Regions from separate parts of the Bacillus sp. DU-106 genome, predicted to be linked through region 2. Evidence: riboswitches for the same ligand, from Rfam matches in the RefSeq annotation. Region 2 holds a riboswitch; each other region holds the start of a gene.

Region 1 (5,027 bases), 1.2 Mb from region 2:
CCGCTGCAATAACAAACTCTCTTTGTTTTAAAGATAAGACTTGCGCCCTAACGAGACGTGCCATACCAATCCATCCTGTTAATGCAAGGGCGATAATAATGGTAAAAAGACCTGGTTTCATAACAATTAATAGTAAAATAACAATTAATAAATACGGGATACCGTATAACACTTCGATTCCTCGTATAATCCACTCATCAATTAATGTCCCAAGGGGATTGCGCCCTCTCACATATCCACTAAATCCTCCGATTAGCACACCAAGTCCTATATCAAGAGCAGCTGCCACTAATCCAACTGTTAATGAAATTTTCCCGCCAGCCCAAGTACGTGCCCATGTATCTCTTCCCAAATCATCTGTTCCGAACCAATGCTCACTACTAGGTGGTAAGTTTGTTGCCTCTTTTACTTGTTCACTCGCAGTAAATGGCGTTAAACTTTCACCAACAAGTGAGAAAACAATAATGAGTAATAATGTCACTGATCCTAAAACTGCGATTGGATTCGATACAAACTTACGAAACACTTCTTTCTTTCGGCTAATCTTTTGCTGATCTTTATTTATCGTTAATTCTTTCTTCTCTTCATTTGTTAATAACTGGTCATTAATTTCATAAGCTCCCATCTAAACATCCCCCTCCTTACGTAATAGAACGAATACGTGGATCAACAATACGATGAATAATATCTGTAATAAAAATACATACAATTAAAAGTGCACTATAAAAAATGGTTGTTCCCATAATCACTGGATAATCTCGATTAAAAATACTATCTACAAAATATTTTCCGAGACCAGGAATTGAAAAAATCTTTTCAATAACGAAAGTACCTGTTAAAAGTCCCGCCATTAATGGTCCAACAAATGTAAGTACCGGAACAATTGCATTTCGAAGAGCATGTCTTATAATAATCTTCTTAATCGGTATACCTTTCGCTCTCGCTAACTTAATATAATCACTCTGCAGTACTTCGATCATATTAGAGCGAACAAATCTTGTAATCACTGCGATTGGTCCTAACGCTAATGCAAAGGATGGCAATACCGTATGTTCAAATGTACCCCAAGAAGCTACTGGTAAGAGCTCGAATTGAATAGCGAATACTTGTATAAATAGTGGTGCTAAAATAAAGCTCGGAATAGAAATACCGAGGATGGCAAGTAAACTTACACCGTAATCAATTACCTTCCCATGATAGAGAGCAGCAAATGTACCTGCAGCAATTCCGACTAGCAATGAAATAATAAGTGCTTGTAAACCAATAATTGCTGATGGACCAAAACCAGTTGTTATAATTTCTGATACACCTTGCCCGGTTGATTGAACAGATTCACCAAAATCAAAATGAACTACGCCGTCTAAATAAGCAACATATTGATTCCATAACGGTTCATCAAGGTGATACTTCGCTCTCATGTTTTGGATCACTTCTTCAGGAAAGACTTTTGCATCTGATGAAAATGGATCCCCCGGAATAATATGCATAATTAGAAATGTCACCGTCGTAATAACCCATAGCGTGAACACCATAACTGATAATTTTTTAATTACATACACCCTAATAACCCCCTAAACACATATATTTACTTAGTTTTATAAACGTACTCTTTCCATTACTCCCTTTTCTCTTTTTAGAATACAAAAAGCCTTGATCTTAAAAAATAAGATCAAGGCTTAATAAACAAAGGCCCATCACTTATCTTTCAAGACTTGCTTGCTGGAATTAGCACGGTGTTCCTATTACAGAACCCGCTGCTGAGGTGTCATAGGGCCAGTCCCTCTACCTCTCTGGATAAGTAAATTGCTATATTATTATTTGGTTCAAATTGTATATTTCGAATTATAATTCTGAAAAAATGAAAAGTCAATCAAATTGGATATATTTAGAAAAATCAGTTTTCAATACTTTTATTTATCTATATCGTATTTCGCTTATAATAAAAAAAGATATGAAAGGAGTTATAAGATGGACCCCTTACTTCTAGCTACTATAGGATTACCCTTAACAATCGTTATACTTGTCATCATCGGCTTCTACAAACTCTTCATCAAAAAGAAAAGTATCACTTCTTTTTATACCCCTTTCGATAATATTACCGGGCAAACTATTTCCGAATTTCACGAAGAACAGAAGATATTAGTATCCGAGGATGAAGATGGAGATGGCAAGAAGAAAAAATAACCTTGCATAGGCAAGGTTATTTTTTCGTTTCTGCTTGAAAACGTTTATAGTATGTCGATGCTGTTGCAAAATTAATTTCTATATCACGAATCAACGATGAATCTTCTTCTTTAGCTAACTTCTGTAATTTTTTCATTGCTTGTTCCGATTCATTCAAGAAACCGACATATACCTCATGTTCTTGCTCTTTCGACTTCGGAACACGAATTTCTTTTCGTATATGATCAATATCTTCTAACATGCTCGTTGTTACCTTTTGCACATCTTCTTTATATGTAGCAGTCGTTATTTCCTTACCGCCCTTTTCTTTTGCCACTTCAAATAACTGCAGTGCATTATTAATTTCTTTATTCATTTTCAAATCGTATTTTTCATGTACTGCAAGGTATTCTTTCATTTCTTCTGTTTGTTCTGTAGATTGCTCTACCTTTTCTTTCGGTTCTTTCGTATCCTTATTTCCATTACATCCTGCTAGAAGGATCATACTTCCCATTACAGCAATACCCAAAACCTTCTTCATCTCTTCTTCTCCTTTTATCTACAGCTACTACTCATTATAGTTTCTTTTATCTCCACTTGTTATTATACCGAGAACATCCTACTTTTTACACTTAAGACGACATCGTAACATGTATACCAACATGTTTGTCACAGTATCGTCACTTTATACAAATAACTTTTGCACTGCTTTACTACTCACCTTACAAAACTGTAAGCACACATAAAGAACAAACCATGCTAGACTTACATATGCATAACGCAAACATATGTAAGGTTTTAAGGAGAATCATCTATGTACAACACAATACCTTTTATGGGAGAAGATATTCGTGTCCTTATTCGCGAAAAATCACTTCATATCGAAAATACAGAGAGCCTTCGCCGCGTATTAAAGAAGAAGCATGCTCCATTTAAGTTAGCTCAATATTTAAAACAACAACATACAAATCAATTTCATACCGTGCTCAATATATCGGATAAATCATTAACAATCGAAATCATCGGTCATGTCTACATTGGAAACTTTGCAGATACCTTAAAGGAAATCCCACGTATACCGAAGATTGCTCCTATTATCGTTAAAAAAGCGTATAAAATTACTGACCATACCGATATTATCGACTGTGGGGAAAAAGAAGTCGATAGTAATCGCTGGGTGTGGGATAAACTTGCTGTTTTATATGATACGATCATGAATAATATGTATGAGGTATTTCAAAGAAATGAAAAAAAGAACTGATTCAAACATTCCCTTTGAATCAGTTCTTTTTTGTTAAGCCTCTAAATTTTGTTTTTGCTGCAGTTCAAACTGCTTCTCACTTCTTCTGGCCATAAATAGATAACATAACACTGCTCCTACTTCACAAAGCGCAATAACAACCCCCATCGGTAATGCTGTATTACTTCCACCGATACCTACTAGCGGCGCAACAAGAGCTCCTGAAATGAACTGTAATAAGCCTAATAAAGCTGATGCTGTTCCTGCAGCTTGTTTCTGATTTCTCATCGCTAATGAAAACCCAGTTGTTGATACAACCCCGACACTTGATACGACAAGGAATAACGAACATAAAACACCGATTAAACCTATTCCTAGTACGATTGTCAGTAGTAAAGATAGGCCACCAACAGCTGCGATAATAATACCAGCAACAAATAATGTCTTCTCATTCACTTTCCCCGCTAAACGACCCGTTACCTGACTAGCAATAATAATACCGATGCCGTTAATCGCAAAGAATAAACTAAATTGCTGTGGTGATGCTCCGTATATGTTCTGCAACACAAATGGTGAGCCCGAAATGTATGCAAACATTGCCGCTGTTACTAATCCTTGTGACAATGCATATCCCATAAATAGACGGTCCTTTAACAATTTTCCGTACGTCGCCAAAGTCCCTGACAAACCACCCGTTTCTCTTTCTTCAGGAGGTAATGTTTCACGCAATACAAAAGTAGCTGAGATTAACATGAATACACTTATTGCTCCAAGAACGATGAAAACACCGCGCCACGTTGTAAACTGTAATAATTGCCCCCCAATAATCGGTGCCAAAATAGGTGCTGCTCCGTTTACTAACATAAGCAGTGAGAAAAACTTCGTCATTTCAGAACCTGAATACATATCACGTACCATCGCACGTGATATAACAATCCCGGCTGATCCTGAAGCTCCTTGTAGGAAGCGCAATAACACTAATGTCCAAATAGATGGCGCAACAGCACAAAGTAAAGAAGAAGCAACATAAATAATAAGAGCAATAATAAGAGGTTTGCGTCTTCCGTAAATATCACTAATTGAGCCAACAAATAATTGTCCTACTGACAGCCCAAGCAAACAAGCTGTTAATGTAAGCTGCGCGAGGGATGCACCTGTTTGCAAATCATCCGTTAACTTCGGTAATGAAGGCAAATACATATCAATAGATAATGGTCCAATCGCCGTAAGTGTTCCTAATACAAGAATCATCCATAACCTGTTTGCCTTTACAGGTTTATATATTTCGTGATTAACTTCATTCACTTTTTCAATTCACCCTTTCCTATACAAACTGAATCGTAACAATTATAGTTACATCATAAACATACGTCAAGTACAGCGCATTTTCCTCTTTCATAATGTAAAAAAAGCGATAGAAATTCTATCGCTTTACTTTTTCACATTGCTATTCGTAAATTTAGATACTGAGGACATCATCTCTCCCGTATCTAAATATGTAATTTGAATTGGGTCTCCTACTTCTGTAAACATAGCATATGGGAATTTCTTCACCGGTATCATAAATACCTTTTGTTCATTCTCTAAAAGTACGTACACGATTGTATTTTCACCTGATTTTTCT
Region 2 (5,027 bases):
CTGCAATGAATAGAAGATTGGGGTTATGAGTTTTAGAGGAAATAAGGGAGGAATTTAAATGTATTTACACGGCACAAGCCGAATTAATGGGCAAGGACACTTAGAAATTGGAGGGTGCGATACGACGCAGCTAGCAAAGCAATACGGAACACCACTTTATGTATACGATGAAGAGTCTATTCGAGGAAAATGCCGAGCATTTCATCGTGCTTTTAAAGAAAGTGGTTTCTCTTATCAAGTAGCATATGCAAGCAAGGCGTTCTTGTGCATGGAGATGTGCCGAGTAGCTCGTGAAGAGAATATGTCATTAGACGTTGTTTCTGGGGGAGAATTATATACTGCGCTCCAAGCAGGATTTCCGGCATCACGTATTCATTTTCATGGAAATAATAAAACAGAAGAAGAAATAGTGATGGCTCTTCAGGCGAATATCGGTTGTTTTGTCGTAGATAATTTCTTTGAATTAGAAGTTTTACACGATTTAGCGATGCAACATGGGAAATTTGTGAACATATTAATTCGTGTAACGCCTGGAGTAGAGGCGCACACACATGAATATATTACAACAGGTCAGGATGATTCGAAATTTGGATTTGGTGTTTCAAATGGTCAAGCAATGCAGGCAATTGGATTGGCTTTACAAAAATCCAATTATAATGTGCTAGGGATCCATTCACATATTGGGTCGCAAATATTTGAAACAGCTGGTTTTGTTCGAGCAATTGAAGTTCTTCGCCAATTTTTAGAAGAAGTGAGAGAGCAAACAAACTATGTAGTAAAAGTGTTAAATGTAGGCGGGGGATTTGGAATACGTTACACAGAGTCAGATACACCATTAACTCTTGAGACATATGTGCGAGCTGTAACAAGTGCAGTGAGAGAACAATTTACTGTATGTGAATATCCATTGCCAGAAATATGGATTGAGCCAGGCCGTAGCATTGTAGGTGATGCTGGGACAACAATTTATACAGTTGGATCTGTGAAAGATATTCCTGGTATTCGGAAATATGTATCAGTCGATGGTGGAATGACAGATAATTTAAGACCTGCTTTATATAATGCGCGTTATGAAGCGATGTTAGCGAATCGAGCGAATGATGAGAATGAGGAACTCGTTTCGATTGCCGGGAAATGCTGTGAGAGTGGAGACATGTTGATTTGGGATATTCATTTACCGAAAGTCGCTGCTTCTGATTTACTAGCAGTTTCCTGTACAGGAGCATACGGGTACTCGATGGCGAATAATTACAATCGGATTCGAAGACCAGCCGTTGTCTTTGCAAAAGGCGGAACATCGCAAGTAGTTGTGGAACGCGAAACATATGAAAATATTATTGGGAACGATCGCATACGTATTAAAGAGCTTGTCTAAATAGGAAAAGGAGTTGTTCGAATGGGCAATTCCTTTTTTATAAAATAAAATAATTAAAATATATCGGAAAACTAGGATTGAAAAAAATCAGAATTGTGATAAAATACAAATACAAAGCTTATCAAGAGAAGCGGAGGGAACTGGCCCGAAGAAGCTCGGCAACCTGCTTATAGAAAGCAAGGTGCTAAATCCAGCAAAATGGGATCCATTTTGAAAGATAAGGTAAAATATATTACCGAACAGTCTTTTCGAAATGGGAAAGATTTTTTTTATGAATAAAAAGGGGGGCTGTTCGCGTGAGTGTACGGGAACATTTTGATGAAGTATCCGAGAAGATTGAAGCGATGCTTGCTGATATGAAATATGGTTCAATTACAATTGTTGTGCAAGATGGGAAAGTAATTCAGTTAGAGAAAAGTGAAAAAGTACGTTTAAAGTGAAAAGCGCTGACTAGAAAAACTAGAGGCGGTTTTAACCTATTTTCATTAGGTTAAAACCGTCTTTTTGCTTTTACAGGGGGAAAAAACATGTTGACGTATGAAACGTGGGAAGAAAATGTTGTTTCGTTTTCGGAAGAAGATGAAACAAAAGGTGCGTTATCAGTATTAAATTGGGCTTATAAAGAATATAAAGATGAGGTTGTCTACGCATGTAGCTTTGGGGTGGAAGGTATGGTATTGCTACACATTATAAACCAAGTAAATCCATCTGCTAAAGTTGTATTTTTGGATACAAATGTTCATTTTCAAGAAACGTATGAATTAATTCGAAAAGTGCGGGAACGATTTCCTTCATTGAATATTATAGAAAAACAGCCAGAACTTACACTTGATGAACAGGCGAAGTTGCATGGTGAAAAACTGTGGGAGAGCAATCCGAATCTTTGTTGTAAGATTAGAAAAATTTTACCTTTAGAAAAATCATTAGTCGTGGAAAAAGCATGGATATCGGGCTTAAGAAGGGAACAATCAGAAACACGTAAGCATACAAAGTTTATAAATCAAGATCATCGTTTTCAATCTATTAAAGTTTGTCCACTCATTCATTGGACGTGGAAAGAAGTTTGGCGATATGTATACAAACATAGCTTGCCGTATAACCCGTTGCATGATGTTGGCTATCCAAGTATTGGGTGTGAGAAATGTACGTTACCTGTAGGGGATGGTGGCGATTCAAGAGATGGTAGATGGGCTGGAAAAGTGAAAACTGAATGTGGTCTTCATTACCAATAAGATGAATCTTGAAATAAAGCTAAGAGAGGATATAGAAAAATGAGCATAGTAAACGAATTAGTAAACCGTATAGATGAGACATATGACGTATCACAAATTGAAAAAGAAATTAAATTAGACAATATTGCGTTAAGTGATTTAGAACTATTGGCGACAGGTGGATATAGCCCCCTTACTGGTTTTTTAGGGAAGGAAGATTATGATTCTGTTGTAGAAACGCTTCGTTTAGCAAATGGTAGTGTGTGGAGTATACCGATTACATTACCGGTAACAGAAAAAGTCGCAGAAAGCCTGAAGGCTGGAGAGGAAGTAAAGCTTGTCAACAATGGAAATATATACGGTGTCATTCAAATAGAAGATATTTTTGTACCAGATAAAGAAAAAGAAGCGTTACTTGTATATAAAACAACGGATGAGGCTCATCCAGGAGTGAAAAAATTATATGAACGACCAAACGTTTACGTTGGAGGAACTATTATTCTAACAAAACGCTTTGAAAATAATCAATTTCCTTCTTATCATTTAGACCCAATTGAAACGAGGGAAGCATTTAAAAAACGTGGGTGGAAAACAGTGGTCGGATTTCAAACGAGAAACCCGGTACATCGTGCCCATGAGTATATTCAAAAATCTGCTCTTGAAATTGTAGATGGTCTCTTTTTAAATCCGCTCGTTGGAGAAACGAAATCGGATGATATTCCTGCTGATGTAAGAATGGAAAGCTATGAAGTACTTCTTCAAAACTATTATCCGAAAAATCGTGTCTTTTTAAGTGTATTTCCTGCTGCCATGCGTTACGCAGGACCAAGGGAAGCGATATTTCATGCGTTAGTAAGAAAGAATTTTGGATGTACCCACTTTATAGTAGGGCGTGATCATGCTGGAGTAGGAGATTATTACGGAACGTATGAAGCGCAAGAAATCTTCACAAATTTTACGATAGAAGAGTTAGGAATTACACCACTATTCTTTGAGCATAGTTTTTACTGCACGAAATGTGAAGCGATGGCTTCAACGAAAACATGTCCGCACGGAAAAGAAGATCATGTTATTTTATCGGGTACAAAAGTAAGGGAATTATTAAGAAACGGTGAGATTCCGCCAAGTACATTTAGTCGTAAAGAAGTAGTGGAAGTACTAATTAAAGGCTTGAAAAAAGAAGTAGTAACAGAATAGGGAGAGAACGAGATGGATACGAATATTACTTGGCATACAGCTTCGGTTTCAAAAGATGAGAGAAGAGTGAAGAATGGACATCATAGTTTTGTAATTTGGTTTACTGGTTTATCAGCTTCGGGTAAATCTACAGTAGCGAATGCGGTCGCTCGTAAACTGTTTGAAAAGAATATTGGAAACTATGTGCTGGATGGGGATAACATTCGCCACGGTTTAAATAAAGACTTAGGATTTTCTGAAAGTGATCGCATGGAAAATATAAGACGTATTGGCGAAGTGGCAAAGTTATTTGTAGACCAAGGAGCAGTTGTCCTTACAGCATTTATTTCACCATTTCGAGTAGACCGCAAACAAGTAAGAGATTTATTAGCGGTAGATGAATTTATTGAAATTTTTGTGAAGTGTCCGATTGAAGAGTGTGAGAAACGTGATCCGAAAGGACTTTATAAAAAGGCAAGAAAAGGTGATATTAAGGATTTCACAGGTATTGATTCGCCTTATGAAGAGCCAGAGCAAGCGGAATTAATTGTAGAAACGCACAAATATTCTATTGAAGAATGTGCAGAACAAATCGTGAAGTACTTACAAGAGCGTAGTTTTATATAGGGGGATAAACAATGAGTTATGAAAAAGTATGGGCTAACAATGAAAAATTAAATCAGACCGAGAAAAATAAATTAGAAAAAGATGGCTTAGAAATTTTTAATGATATTCCTTACTATGCGGAAAATGGTTTCGAATCTATTCCGAAAGAAGAGTGGGATGCCTTTAAATGGGCAGGCTTGTATTTACAAAGACCGAAAGAAGCTGGTTATTTTATGATGCGGGTAAATATTCCGTCAGGGATTATTACAAATGCACAGGCAGAAGTACTTGCTTCTATCGCTGAAGATTATGGACGTAATGTAATAGATATTACGACGAGACAGGCGATTCAGTTTCACTGGTTAGAAATTCAGCAAATTCCAGATATTTTTAAAAGATTAGCAAGAGTTGGGTTATCTTCAGCGGGGGCTTGTGGTGATATAACGCGGAATATTACAGGTAATCCGCTTGCTGGCATTGATGCAAATGAACTATTCGATACAGCGCATATTGTAAAAGAAGTATATGATTACTTCCAACATAATGAAGAGTTTTCTAACTTGCCACGTAAATTTAAAATGTCTATTAGTTCTAATATTTATAATTCAGCAAACGCAGAAATTAACTGTGTTGCATTTACGCCTGCAACGAAAGAAATA
Region 3 (5,027 bases), 2.5 Mb from region 2:
AAAAGAGCTTTGTATTTGGTTTAATGTTTTGTTTTATTTCTTCTAAATTGGTCATATCAACAAATGTATGTGAAACACCGTAACGGGAGAGTACCTCAGTTATCACTCGGTAAGTGCCTCCGTACACATCTTCTGAAATGAGTACGTGATCACCTTGTGAAAGAAGGAGGAATGCAGTGGAAATCGCTGCAATGCCTGATGCAAAGGCGAATCCTTTTGTTCCGCCTTCTAATAAAGCAATGATATCTTCAAGAGCTTCACGAGTTGGGTTTCCTGACCTGCTATAGTCATATTTTCCGAACGTATCTACATCAAACTGGTGAAAAGTTGATGTGTTATAAATAGGAACGTTCACAGCGCCTGTTTGCGAGTCGTGTTTATATTGGTTGTGTAGTAAGAGTGTATCTATAGAATAGCTCATATTCTTACACCTTCTTTTACGAGTTTAATTGCTTGCTTTAAGTCTTGAATTAAATCGTTACTATTTTCAATGCCAACTGAGAATCGAAGAAGACGATTGCATACGCCGTTTGCTGTTCTAATTTCTTCAGGAATATCAGCATGTGTTTGCGTTGCTGGATAAGTCATTAAACTTTCTACACCACCAAGACTTTCGGCAAATGTAATTAAGGATAAAGATTGTAAGAATGGATTAATCCAAGCTTCATCTTTAAGGCGGAATGAGATCATGCCACCTCTTCCTGGATAAAATACATCTGTCACCCCGTCTTCATCATTTAAATACGCAACAACTGCTTTCGCATTTTCTTCATGTTGCCTCATGCGAAGCGCTAACGTTTTCATACCGCGAATTAATAACCATGAGTCAAATGGGCTTAAAACTGCACCTGATGCATTATGATAATGAGCGATTTCCTCGCAAAGTTCCTTTCCTTTTGCAACGACAAGCCCGCTTAGTACATCGTTATGTCCCCCTAAATATTTCGTTGCGCTATGAAGTACAATGTCAGCACCTTCTGTTAATGGTTGCTGTATATAAGGTGTGTAGAAAGTGTTGTCTACAATAAGGAGTAGTCCGTTCCTTTTCGCTACAGTTGCGACAGCAGCAATATCAGTAACTTGCATTAATGGATTAGTTGGAGTTTCTATGAAAATAGCCTTCGTTTCAGTTGTGATAGCTTGCTCAATTTGTTTAATAGACTGTGTATTTACGTATCTACATCGAACATTCCACTTTTTTTCATGCTCAGAAAATAATCGATACGTTCCCCCGTATAAATCTTCAGATACAATAAGTTCGTCTCCAGAGCGGAATAGAGAAAGGACGAGGAGAACAGCCGCCATCCCTGAACTACAGGCATAACCTTGTTCGCCATATTCTAAGTCTGCGATCGCCTGTTCTAAAAGACCTCGAGTTGGATTGCCAGTTCGTGAATAGTCAAAGCCAGTAGATTTACCAATTCCTTCGTGACGATAAGCGGTTGAGAAATAAACTGGTGGATTAACCGTTCCGGTTGTAGTTTCACTGCGATTTCCGATTTGTGCTAGTTTTGTTTCGATTGTTGACATATGAAAATTCCTCCTTTTTAAATTGAAACATTAAGTGAATATAAAATAAAAAAAGCCTTCTAAGAAGAAGGCTTTCGGTTTGAATAGAGTCTTCTTCTCATCTGTCAAATCTTTCACAATTTGCTGGAATTAGCACCTTATTAACAAAATGTTAATGGTTGCTGAGGCGTCACAGGGCCAGTCCCTCTACCTCTCTAGATAAGAATGTTCGTATGAAATTTTTATTATGTTTTTAACTTTACAATAAAATATAACTGAATTGCAACTTTATTTTAAATAATTTTTATTTTTCCGCAAGTGTCATTGACTTTTACTTTTGTGCATGCTAAATTTATTAAAAAATTAACAAACATTGTTAAAAGGGGAACGCATTTCCTTTTAGCTACATAAATAAAATAATAAAGACAACTCTTATTGAGAGCGGTGGAGGGAAAGGCCCTGTGAAACCCGGCAACCTTCAAACGAAATGTTTGAAACGGTGCTAATACCTGCAAAACGAATGTTTTGCATAATAAGAGGAGGAACGATTATGTCCCCCTCTTCAAAGTGAAGAGGGGGTTTTTATATTGATAGAAATGAGGGAGAGTCGTGAAATTACTAGATTTATTATCAAAAGGAATTGTAATAGGTGATGGTGCGGTTGGGACGTTATTGCATTCACATGGTTTGCAAAGTAGCTTTGAAGAATTGAATGTATCTGATCCAGACTTAATTATATCGATTCATAAACAATATGTAGCTGCTGGAGCAGATGTAATTCAAACGAATACGTATGGAGCAAATGAGGCGAAATTACGTATGTATGGTTTAGAAAATCAAGTTACAGAAATTAATAGAGCGGCAGTAAAACTAGCGAAAGCATCTGTGACAGATAAAAATGCAATTTTAGGAACAATTGGTGGTATGAAACATATCGGAGCTGTTACAACGACTGATATGGAAAGAGAGTTTATGTTACTTGAACAGGCAGGGGCTTTACTAGAAGAACAGGTTGATGGATTACTATTAGAAACTTTTTACGATGAATTTGAATTACTTCATGCCGTTAAAGTATTGCGTAAGCAAACGAATATTCCAATTGTTGCGCAATTAGCGTTACATGAAGCAGGTACGACTCAAAATGGAAATGATGTCAATGAAATATTAAAGCAACTTATAGATTACGGTGCAAATGTTGTTGGATTGAATTGTCAACTAGGGCCGCTTCATATGACGGAAGCTTTCAAAATGATATCGATTCCTCAAAATGGCTATTTATCAGCATACCCAAATGCAGGCCTCCCGAATTATGTGGATGGACGTTACGTATATGAGGGAAGTCCAGCTTATTTTGAAGCGATGACACCGAGATTTATTGAGCAAGGTATTCGGTTATTGGGTGGTTGTTGTGGTACGACTCCAGAACATATTCAAAGTATGAAGCGCGCTGTTGCGAATATTACCCCTGTAATAGAAAAAGACACGATTCAAAGGCCGAAAGTCGTTCATACGCATGAGAAACGTTCGAAGGCTCACGTCACTCTAGCAGAGAAAGCGAAAAAACAAACAACAGTTGTAGTGGAATTAGATCCACCGAAAACGTTAGATACACAGCGTTTTTTTGAAGGAGCAAGAGCGTTAAAAAGAGCGGGAGCAGATGCTATTACTCTAGCAGATAATTCATTAGCATCGCCTCGTGTTTCTAATATGGCGATGGGTGCGTTATTAACGAAGCATGATATCCCAGTATTGACGCATTTAACGTGTAGAGATCATAACGTCATTGGACTACAATCTCATTTGTTAGGTTTATCGGCGTTAGGGATGGAAGAAGTGTTAGCTTTAACTGGTGATCCAGCGCGCGTTGGTGATTTTCCCGGTGCCACTTCTGTATATGATTTATCCTCTATTGAGCTTATTAAAATGATTAAAGAAATGAACGATGGACGTTCAATTTTAGGGAAATCAATTGGACCGGCGACAAGGTTTTCTGTAGGCGGCGCATTTAATCCTCACGTGAGGCACTTAAAAGCAGCGGTTAAGCGAATGGAACGAAAAATAGATGCTGGAGCGGAGTATTTTTTAACTCAGCCAATTTACGATATCAAGTTAATTGAAGAAGTGTATGAAGCGACAAAGCATTTGGAACAACCTATTTTTATTGGAATTATGCCGTTAGTAAGTAAGCGGAATGCAGATTTTCTTCATTTTGAGGTGCCGGGTATTACTCTTCCTGAAGAAATAAGAGAGAGAATGGATGGACATGAAACGAAAGAGGCAGCAATTGAGGAAGGGATCCGCATTTCACAAGAATTGGTCGACGCAGCGATGAAATATTTTAATGGTATTTATCTTATTACACCATTTTTAAAGTATGAAATTACAGAACATCTTGTTAAATATGTAAGAGAAAAGCAAGAAGTGAAAGAAGGTATTAATTGATGAAGTGTATAGAAGAAAAATTAAAAAATAGCATTTTAATATTAGATGGTGCAATGGGGACAATGATTCAGCAAGAGGATTTAACTGCTGAAGATTTCGGAGGAGAAGAGTACGAGGGCTGTAATGAATATTTAGTGGAAACAAGACCAGACGTTATTTTAAAGATTCATAAAGCTTATATTGAAGCTGGAGCGGATATTATTGAAACAAATACATTTGGAGCAACGAATATTGTACTAAGTGATTATGATCTGTCTCATTTAGATGAAGAACTAAATGAAAAGGCAGCACTTTTGGCGAAGCAAGCTGTTAAAGAAAGCGGGAAGGAAGTATATGTTGCGGGAGCGATGGGACCAACAACGAAAGCAATTAGTGTTACAGGTGGTGTGACTTTTGAAGAATTGATTGAGGCTTATACAAGGCAGGCACGAGGATTATTAAAAGGAGCAGTTGATGTATTACTCGTTGAGACGAGTCAAGATATGCGTAACGTGAAAGCAGCTTATATTGGAATTCAAGCCGCTTTTGAAGAACTGAAAAAAACGGTTCCTATTATGATTTCAGGAACGATTGAGCCAATGGGAACGACTCTGGCTGGGCAAACAATTGAAGCTTTTTATTTATCAGTAGAACATATGAAACCATTATCTGTTGGGTTAAACTGTGCGACTGGTCCGGAGTTTATGAGGGACCATATTCGTTCACTATCTGATTTATCGGAGTGTTACATTTCTTGTTATCCAAATGCAGGTCTTCCTGATGAAGATGGACATTACCATGAATCTCCATCTTCTCTTGCTGAAAAGGTGAAGCGATTTGCTGAAGAAGGATGGGTTAATATTATTGGTGGTTGTTGTGGCACGACACCAGAACATATAAAAGCAATGAAATCCGCGCTAGCATCTCTTAGGCCTCGTGACCATCATGAGAGAGAAGGACATGGAATTAGTGGATTAGAAGCACTGCAATATGATGAGTCTATGAGACCGTTATTTGTAGGTGAAAGAACGAATGTTATTGGGTCACGTAAATTTAAACGCTTAGTAGCAGAAGGGAAATTTGAAGAGGCTGCTGAA

The links. Region 2 has a riboswitch for S-adenosylmethionine ahead of C3Y97_RS07080 (YezD family protein). Riboswitches for the same ligand answer to the same signal wherever they lie in the genome.
Region 1: linked by a shared signal. The riboswitch ahead of C3Y97_RS01070 (ABC transporter permease) and the one ahead of C3Y97_RS07080 (YezD family protein) in region 2 are both predicted to bind S-adenosylmethionine.
Region 3: linked by a shared signal. The riboswitch ahead of C3Y97_RS21520 (bifunctional homocysteine S-methyltransferase/methylenetetrahydrofolate reductase) and the one ahead of C3Y97_RS07080 (YezD family protein) in region 2 are both predicted to bind S-adenosylmethionine.

Annotation. Positions count from the first base shown of each region.
Region 1 is NZ_CP026607.1:179,674-184,700, reverse strand. Features, by position in the region: gene C3Y97_RS01075 (ABC transporter permease) at 1-625, opposite strand, end outside; gene C3Y97_RS01070 (ABC transporter permease) at 642-1,559, opposite strand; SAM riboswitch class I at 1,696-1,801, opposite strand; gene C3Y97_RS01065 (DUF3951 domain-containing protein) at 1,969-2,184, shown strand; gene C3Y97_RS01060 (hypothetical protein) at 2,201-2,704, opposite strand; gene C3Y97_RS01055 (hypothetical protein) at 2,978-3,424, shown strand; gene C3Y97_RS01050 (multidrug effflux MFS transporter) at 3,458-4,717, opposite strand; gene C3Y97_RS01045 (DUF3981 domain-containing protein) at 4,835-5,027, opposite strand, start outside.
Region 2 is NZ_CP026607.1:1,363,926-1,368,952, forward strand. Features, by position in the region: gene lysA (diaminopimelate decarboxylase) at 59-1,375, shown strand; SAM riboswitch class I at 1,491-1,599, shown strand; gene C3Y97_RS07080 (YezD family protein) at 1,672-1,815, shown strand; gene C3Y97_RS07085 (phosphoadenylyl-sulfate reductase) at 1,903-2,607, shown strand; gene sat (sulfate adenylyltransferase) at 2,647-3,783, shown strand; gene cysC (adenylyl-sulfate kinase) at 3,796-4,389, shown strand; gene C3Y97_RS07100 (nitrite/sulfite reductase) at 4,401-5,027, shown strand, end outside.
Region 3 is NZ_CP026607.1:4,232,137-4,237,163, reverse strand. Features, by position in the region: gene metC (cystathionine beta-lyase) at 1-421, opposite strand, end outside; gene metI (cystathionine gamma-synthase/O-acetylhomoserine thiolyase) at 418-1,530, opposite strand; SAM riboswitch class I at 1,625-1,735, opposite strand; SAM riboswitch class I at 1,939-2,048, shown strand; gene C3Y97_RS21520 (bifunctional homocysteine S-methyltransferase/methylenetetrahydrofolate reductase) at 2,119-3,951, shown strand; gene metH (methionine synthase) at 3,951-5,027, shown strand, end outside.